DNA from 2 places in the Martelella mangrovi genome. Region 2 is predicted to be linked to the other one. Evidence: predicted binding sites of a transcription regulator. Region 2 holds the regulator's gene; the other holds the start of a gene.
The links. The regulator PhoB, encoded in region 2, activates phosphate uptake and scavenging genes when phosphate is short. The targets are predictions, from matches to a motif close to TGTCATNNANCTGTCAT.
Positions count from the first base shown of each region.

Region 1: a site for PhoB is predicted at 2,013-2,029, ahead of ABID12_RS10230 (pyruvate kinase). Genes of this name have one in related genera too.

Region 1 covers NZ_JBEPLY010000006.1:5,917-10,333, reverse strand. Annotated here, with positions in the region: gene prpB (methylisocitrate lyase) at 1-473, shown strand, start outside; gene ABID12_RS10230 (pyruvate kinase) at 480-1,964, opposite strand; gene lplAB (lipoate-protein ligase LplAB) at 2,131-3,180, shown strand; gene ABID12_RS10220 (N-acetylglucosamine kinase) at 3,191-4,093, shown strand; gene ABID12_RS10215 (lysine-2,3-aminomutase-like protein) at 4,075-4,417, opposite strand, start outside.
Region 2 covers NZ_JBEPLY010000004.1:25,989-30,405, forward strand. Annotated here, with positions in the region: gene ABID12_RS06995 (carbohydrate kinase family protein) at 1-466, opposite strand, end outside; gene ABID12_RS07000 (orotate phosphoribosyltransferase) at 507-1,202, opposite strand; gene phoB (phosphate regulon transcriptional regulator PhoB) at 1,466-2,149, opposite strand; gene phoU (phosphate signaling complex protein PhoU) at 2,181-2,894, opposite strand; gene pstB (phosphate ABC transporter ATP-binding protein PstB) at 2,935-3,741, opposite strand; gene pstA (phosphate ABC transporter permease PstA) at 3,745-4,417, opposite strand, start outside.

The DNA of each region.
Region 1 (4,417 bases), on a different contig from region 2:
CCGCGGCGAAAGCACGCCGCCACCTCTACATCGTCGCCCGCACCGATGCGGCCGCCAGCGAGGGGATTGATGGCGCCGTGGCGCGCGCAAAACTGTTCATGGAAGCCGGCGCCGATGCGATCTTCCCCGAGGCGCTGAATACGGTCGACATGTTCCGCGAATTCGCCGCCCGCATGGAGGGCGTGCCGCTGCTGGCCAACATGACCGAATTCGGCCGCACGCCTTATATGACGGCATCCGAGTTCGAGGCCATGGGCTACCGCATGGTGATCTTCCCGGTGTCCTCGCTCAGGGTCGCCAACAAGGCGCAGGAGCGGCTTTATGCAACGCTGAAACAGACTGGCTCCACCAAGGCCATGCTGGACGACATGCAGACCCGCGCCGAGCTTTACGAGACCATCGACCTTGCGGCCTACGAATCCCTCGACGCCTCGATCGTGGCCACGGTTTTGCCGACGCTGGACAAGGGATAGACAGAGCTACCAGCTCTTCAGTGCCCTTAATTCGGGGGTCTTCTTGAACATGTGCTCGTCCATGCGGGCGAGCAGCGTGTCGAGGGTGGAAACGCCCTCGCCGACGGCATCGCCCTTGTTCAGCATCACGCATTCGGCGCGCACGCCCATTGCCGCATCGGTCATTTCGCCGCGCGAGGGAACGCCGGTCTTGACCAGATTTTCGAGAACCTGCGTCGCCCAGATCACCGGCACGCCGGCCGCCTCGCAGATCCAAAGAATTTCCTCCTGCATTTCCGCCAGTCGCTCGAAGCCGATTTCGGCGGCCAGATCGCCGCGGGCGATCATCACGGCAAATTCGCGACGGCCTGCGGCACGCGCAATCAGGGCCGGCAGGTTTTTCACCGCCTCCGGCCGCTCGATCTTGGCCACAACGCCAAGCCCCGGACTGGCATTGCCCCCTGCCCCCAGTTCCCGATCCAGCAGATCGAGGTCTTCGGGCCGCGAGACGAAGGAATAGCCGACCATATCGGCGCATTCGATCACGGTGGAAATGTCGCCCTCATCCTTGGCCGTCAGCGGCGAAAGGCCGAGCGCGGTATCGGGCAGGTTCAGCCCCTTTTCCGGTTTCAGCCGCGCGCCCTTGGCCTTTGCCCGCTCGACCCGGATGATTGCCATGCCGTCGGCGACCTCCGTCACCACGGTCTGCAGCTTGCCGTCATCATACAAAACCCGGTCGCCAACCTTGAGCCGGGTCACCATTTCCGGCAACGACACGCTGACGCAAAAGCGGATATCGTCAAAGAGAGACGGCTCGCCCGAAGCGATCAGGCGGATACGATCGCCGACATTGGCCTTCAGTTTCGTCTCGGCAAGCGCGACCTTTTCCGTGCGGATCTTCGGCCCGGCAATGTCCATCAGCACCGCAATCCGCCGGCCGGCGGCATCGCCTGCCGCGCGCACATTGTTTGCCATCGCCCGCCACGCATCCGGCTCGTCATGGGCGCAGTTGATGCGGGCGATGTCCATGCCGCGACGCACGAGATCGGCAACGAATGCGGGATCGTCGGCGGCCTGCGTGGCCAGCGTGACCATGATGCGGCTGCGGCGATGCACCGGCGGCGGACCGAACATCAGATCGGTTGCCTGTTCCAGCCGTTCTTCGCCGGCGAAAAAATCCTCCACGGACGGCAACGGCACGGCACTTTGGCGGCCCGCGCGCGCGGCCAAAGCCACGAGCACGGCATCAAGCGTGGGCAGAACGCGGCTTTCCAGCCGCCCGAGCGAGGACAGGCCATGGCGCATCAGCGCACGCTGGAGCGGGCGCACATCGTGGTGTCGCAGCGCGAGATAATGCGCCAGATTGACGACGCCCGGCAGCGATGCCGCCTCCGGCCCAAAACCCTGCAGGATGGCGCGCGCCTCGTTTGTGACCAGTTCACGAAGGCTTTCCACCCGTTCCGTCAGCCCCCAGACATCATCGATTTCGGCAAAATGCTCGAAGGCAACCATCGCGTCTTCCTCCCGTTGCGGCCTCAGATATCAGATAGACCGATTTTCACGACCTTTCCATGACACCGCCCGCCAACGCCTCGCTTGCGCGCACCGGACCGGCGAGGCTATGGAAGGGACAACCGGTTTTCCGGACCCGATAATGGCAAGGCAGGAGTGCTAACAGATGCATGGCGAATACAAGGTGCCCGGCGGCAAGCTGGTGGTGGCCGATCTCGAAGTGCGTGACGACAAGCTGACCAATGTGCAGATCGCCGGCGATTTCTTCCTCGAACCGCCCGAGGCGCTGGCCGATCTCTGCGCGGCACTGGAAGGCCTGCCTGCCGACAGCTCGGCGGAAACCATGGTCGCAGCGCTGAAGGCGAAACTGCGGCCGGATGCGGCCCTCATCGGCTTCAGCGTCGAATCGATCGCAATCGCCGTGCGCCGGGCACTCGGCGCGGCCAAGACCTGGCGCGATTTCGAATGGGAAATCATCGATACCGGCGGTGAGACGCCGACCATGCATCTTGCCATCGACGATGTTCTGGCGCGCGCCGTCGCCGAAGGCCGGCGCGCGCCGACGCTGCGTTTCTGGGAATGGGAGCGGCCGGCGATCATCATCGGCTCGTTCCAGTCGCTGAAAAACGAGGTCGATCTGGAAGCCACCGAACGGCTCGGCGTCGAGATCGTGCGCCGGGTAACGGGCGGCGGCGCGATGTTCGTCGAGCCCGGCACCGCGATCACCTATTCGCTCTATGCCCCGGGCGAACTGGTCGACGGCATGAGCTTTGCCGACAGCTATGCCTTTCTCGACAACTGGGTGCTGAAGGCGCTGAACGATCTGGGTGTCGATGCCTTCTACAAGCCGCTCAACGATATTTCGAGCTCGAAGGGCAAGATCGGCGGCGCGGCGCAGAAGCGCTATGGCGGCGGCACCGTGCTGCATCACGTGACCATGGCCTATGACATGGATGCAGCCAAGATGATGCAGGTGCTGAGAATCGGCCGCGAAAAACTGTCCGACAAGGGCACCAAAAGTGCTGCCAAACGCGTCGACCCCGTGCGCAGCCAGACCGGCCTTGACCGCCGCGCGGTGATCGACCGGATGAAGGCCACCTTCACGGAGCTGAACGGCGGCCGGGAAGGCACGGTAACGCCGGAGGAATACAAGGCCGCCGAGGCGCTTGCGGCGGAGAAATTCGCAACGCCCGAATGGCTGGCCTCGATCCCGTAAGGCGAGCACAATGCGCGGCCACTTCCTCGGATGCGATATCGGCGGCACGGCTTCCCGCTTTGCCGTCGTCGATGAGGCGGGGGCGCTGGTTCGGCGCGGAAGCGCACCCGGCGCAAGTGCACTTCTCGGAACACCGGAAGACCGGGCGCGGCTTGAAGCGGCATTTACCCGCATTGGCGCAAGCCTGCCGGGGCCAATCCATGCCGCCGCTATCGGGCTTTCGGGCTATGATCCGGGGGCTTTTGACGCGATTTCCGCAATCATCGGCACGTCGACCGGCATCGCGACGGACCGCCTGACCCTGCTTGACGATATCGAACTGGCTTTCCGCGTGCTGTTTTCGCCCGGCGAAGGCCATCTGGTTTCAGCCGGCACCGGGGCAATCGCCACCCATATCAACGCGTCCGGCACGCGGCTTCGCATCGGCGGGCGCGGGCTGATGATCGACGATGCGGGTTCGGGCGGCTGGATTGCGCTTTGCGCCCTGCGCGCGCTCTACCGCAAGCTGGATGAAGACGGCGCCTATGGCGATATGGCCCCACTTGCCACAGCACTTTTCGAGGCGGTCGGCAGCGATGAATGGGCGGTGGTCAAGCGTCTCGTCTATGGCGGCGGCCGGGGAAAGATCGGTGCGCTTTCTCTGGCCGTCGCAAAAGCCGCAGACGCCGGCGACCGGTTTTCGCAACGTCTGCTCAACGATGCCGGCTACGAACTGGCCCGGCTCGGCAACATTATGATTGCGCGGGCGGGCAATCTTCCGGTGGCCTTTACCGGCGGCGTGCTGACGCTCTCGCCCGCAATCGGAAGGGCGATTGCCGAAAACCTGTCCGGCACAGCGCTTTTTCCCGCGCTCGATACGGCAGAGGGTGCGGCGCAACTGGCCCGCGATGGCTTTCAGCGCCAGTCGGTATAGGCGTGGCTTTCGCCCTGATAATCCTCGACCCGATAGTCTCCCGGCTCGACTTCTTCCAGATAGACCGGCCCGATGGGCACCTTGCCGTGGCCGCCGGGAATATCGAGCACATAGGTCGGCAGGCAAAGCCCCGATACCCGGCCGCGCAGCGCCCGCATGATCGCCTGGCCGCGCGCAATCGGCACGGCGAAATGGCTGACACCCTTGGCATGATCGAGATGATGCAGGTAGTAGGGTTTGACCCGGTTGGTCAAAAGCGCGCGGAACAGGGCCGCAAGCGTCTCGGCATCATCATTGACGCCCTTCAGCAGAACCGTCTGTGCA
Region 2 (4,417 bases):
GGTCGAGCGAGATCACGCGGGCTTCGGCCTCGCGCATCAAAAGCGCTTCATAGGTGGAACCGCAGGGTTCGGGGATCAGGCTGATCGCGCCGAAATGCATGGCCGCGCAGTCTTCGCCGATTGCGGGCAGGTCATCCTCGGTAATCATCCGGCCGGCCGTATTCTCATCGTAAAAGGCATAGCTTGCCGAGCCGTTGACCAGCTTGACAAAGGCGAGCGTCGTCGGCCGGTCGGAAACGGCAACATAGGAATGATCGACCTTCGACGCGTCGAGTTTCTCGCGAATGATATCGCCCATCAGGTCGGACGATATGCCGGAGAAGAACCCGGTCGGTCGGCCAAGCCTGGAAAGCGCGACCGCCGTGTTGCACACGGCACCGCCGGCATAGGGCGCAAATGCCGGTTCACCCTTGTCGGTCTGACGCGGCAGCATATCGATCAGGGCTTCACCACAGCATAAAATCATTCTCTTCTCCCGTTTTTGTTCCCGCGCCTGTCGTCCCGGCCTAGACGATCAGTTCCTCAAGGCCGCCGCGGGCCCGCGACCATTCCATCGGATGATCGAGAAACGCGCCGACGGCATCAAGCGTTGCCTTGTCGGCCAGCTCTTCCTCGCGTGCGACCGCAAGAACGTTCTGCCATGTCGCCAGGTAATGAAGCTCAACGCACCCTTCCCGGAAACGTTTCTCGGCCTGTTCGAAAATATCATAATAGAACAGAGCCATGCCGTGTTCCACCAGTCCGCCGGCAGCGCGGATGGCATTGATGAAGTTGAACATGGAGCCGCCTGCCGTGGTCAGGTCCTCGATCACCAGAACCCGCGCCCCGGCTTCCAGATGCCCTTCGATCTGGGCGTTCTTGCCATAGCCCTTCGGCTTCTTGCGCACATAGATCATCGGCAGTTCCAGGCGATCGGCGAGGAATGCGGCAAAGGGAATGCCCGCCGTTTCACCGCCGGCGACGCAGTCGAATTTCTCGAAACCGGCATCACGCAGCACCTTGGCCGCGGCAAAATCCATCAGCGTGGAGCGGATGCGCGGATAGGAAATCAGCTGCCGGCAGTCGATATAGACCGGACTGACCAGACCGGAAGCAAGCTTGTAGGGCTCATCCGGGGAAAAATGGACGGCGCCGATTTCCCACAGCATGCGGGCCATCAGTTCGCCCATCACTGCGGGGTCGGCAAAACTTGCTCTGCTCATCTCAACAATCCTCTTTGTCTTTGCGCCGTCACGACCTTGCAGGGTGCGGGAGTGACACTCTCTTGCAAGACACAATCTGTCGGCGCACGCCGCCGCCGGGGCGGCCGTTTCCGTTCCGGCCCTGAGTTGAACTGTCGGGGCCGAAAAATCAATCGGAGCCGGTATATTTCATCATGCCGAATGGCATACCCGCCACCATAGCGGAACGCCGGATGGCCGCAATGACGGATATTAAATCGTTTAAAAAACTTTTTGCCGCTGCTCTAGACTTCCATCGAATATCCGGCTCCGCGCACGGTGCGGATCACATCCGGCATCTGCGAGAAATTGAGCGCCTTCCTCAGCCGGCCGACATGCACGTCGACGGTGCGCTCATCCACATAGATATCATGCCCCCAGACACCGTCGAGAAGCTGCGCGCGGGAAAACACCCGCCCCGGAGACGTCATCAGGAATTCCAGAAGCCGGAATTCCGTCGGGCCAAGCCGCACTTCACGCGCCTTGCGGTGAACCCGGTGGGTTTCGCGATCAAGCTCGATATCGCCGCATTTCAGCACGCTGGAGAGCACTTCCGGACGGGCGCGGCGCAGGATCGCTTTCACACGCGCCATCAGTTCCGGCGTGGAAAACGGTTTGACGACATAGTCGTCGGCGCCGATCGCAAGCCCGCGCACCCGTTCGCTCTCCTCACCGCGCGCCGTCAGCATGATGATCGGCAGGCGTTCGGTTTCCGGCCGCATTCGAAGGCGGCGACAAAGCTCGATGCCCGACACCCCCGGCAGCATCCAGTCGAGCAGAAGAAGGTCGGGGACCCGCTCCTGCAGCCGGATTTCGGCCTCATCGCCGCGCATGATGGTCTCGACCTCATAGCCTTCGGCCTCGAGATTGTAGCGCAGCAGAACGCTGAGCGCTTCCTCGTCTTCAACAACTGCTATCTTCGGCACCATTGGGCTGATATCTCCCTCGTCTCAAATGGCTTCAGACATCATCGGAACCGACGGCAGGGGAATTGTCGTCCTTCGGACGTTCTCCCTGCGGCTGGGCGCCTGTCGCGATGTAGTAAATCATCTCGGCGATGTTGGTGGCATGATCGCCGATGCGCTCGATGTTCTTGGCGCAGAACAGAAGATGCGTGCAGGTGGTGATATTGCGCGGATCTTCCATCATGTAGGTCAAAAGCTCGCGGAACAACGAGGTATAGATCGCGTCGATCTCGTCATCACGCTCGCGGATCGAACTCGCCTTGTCGGCCTGGCGCGTGGTGTAGGCATCGAGCACTTCCTTCAATTGCAGGAGCGCCAGTTCGCACAGATGCTCGATGCCGTGGGCCAGCTTGCGTGGCACGCCGGTGCCCTGCACCGAGATCACCCGTTTGGCGGTGTTCTTGGCCATATCGCCGACGCGTTCGAGGTCGGCGGCGATGCGGATGGCGCCCATGATTTCGCGCAGGTCCGCAGCCACCGGCTGGCGCCGGGCAATTGTGACGATTGCCTTCTCGCCGATCTCGCGCTCCGCTTCGTCAAGCGCCAGATCGTCGGCGATCACCTTTTCGGCAAGCTCGGTATCGGTGTTGACGAGGGCGGAGACCGATTCGCTGACCATTTCTTCGGCCAGGCCGCCCATTTCGGAAATGCGGCGCTGGAGGTATTTCAGCTCGTCATCGAATGCCGTCGAGATATGCGAGGGGGCCATGTTCTTTCCTTTCCTGGCTTGAGCGTGCGGCAGCCGCCCCTCAGCCGAAACGTCCCATGATGTAATCCTGGGTCCGCTGGTCCGCGGGATTGGTGAAAATCGTATCGGTATCGTTCTCCTCGACCATATGGCCGAGGTGGAACATCGCCGTGCGTTCGGAAACCCGCGCGGCCTGCTGCATGGAGTGCGTCACCATCACGATGGTGTAGTTCTCCCTGAGGTCGGAAATCAGCTCCTCGACGCGGGCCGTTGCGATCGGGTCGAGCGCCGAACAGGGTTCGTCCATCAGGATCACTTCCGGGCTCACCGCAATGGCGCGGGCAATGCAAAGCCGCTGCTGCTGACCGCCGGAAAGACTGGTGCCAGGCTCGTGCAGGCGATCCTTGACCTCATTGAACAGACCCGCCTTGATCAGGCTGGTCTCGACGATCTGGTCGAATTCCGTGCGGTGGCGGGCAAGACCGTGGATACGCGGCCCGTAGGCGACATTCTCGTAGATCGACTTCGGGAACGGGTTGGGATTCTGGAACACCATGCCCACGCGCGCGCGCAGTTCCACCACATCGATCCCGGAGGTGTAAACATCCTCGCCGTCGAGCGTGACCGTGCCGGTCACCCGGCAATTGTCGATCGTGTCGTTCATCCGGTTGAGCGTGCGCAGAAAGGTCGACTTGCCGCAGCCCGACGGGCCGATCAGCGCCGTGACGGCGTTCTCGCGAATGTTGAGGCTGACATCGAACAGCGCGCGCTTCTGCCCGTAATAGACGGACACCGCCTGACCGGCCATCTTGTATGTGTTTTCGCTCATCGTCTTTTTCCAAGCCTTTTTGCGGTCATATTCATCCATCGCCTACCAGCGCCTTTCGAAACGGCGGCGCAGTATCACCGCCGTGACATTCATGAAGATCAGGAATGCCAGAAGCACGATAATGGCGGCAGAGGTGCGCTCGACAAAGGCGCGTTCGGCCTCGCCCGCCCACATGTAGATCTGCACTGGAAGCGCTGTTGCCGGGTCAAGCGGGCCCGCCGGATAATCGGCCACGAAGGCGACCATGCCGATCAGAAGCAGCGGCGCGGTTTCGCCCAGCGCCTGGGCAAGACCGATGATCGTTCCCGTCAGAATTCCCGGCATGGCCAGTGGCAGGACATGATGGAACACCGCCTGCATTTTCGAAGCCCCGACCCCCAGCGCCGCCGAGCGGATCGAGGGCGGCACCGCCTTGAGAGCTGCCCGCGTCGCGATGATGATCGTCGGCAGCGTCATCAGCGTCAGCACCAGCCCGCCGACCAGCGAAGCCGAACGCGGCAGGCCGAGGAAGCCGATGAACACCGCAAGCCCCAGAAGGCCGAACACGATGGAGGGCACGGCCGCCAGATTGTTGATGTTGACCTCGATAAGGTCGGTGAACCGGTTCTTCGGCGCAAATTCCTCAAGATAAATCGCCGAGGCCACGCCGATCGGCAGTGCCAGAAGCAGGACCACGCCCATCATGTAAAGCGTGCCGACAAAGGCCACGCCGATC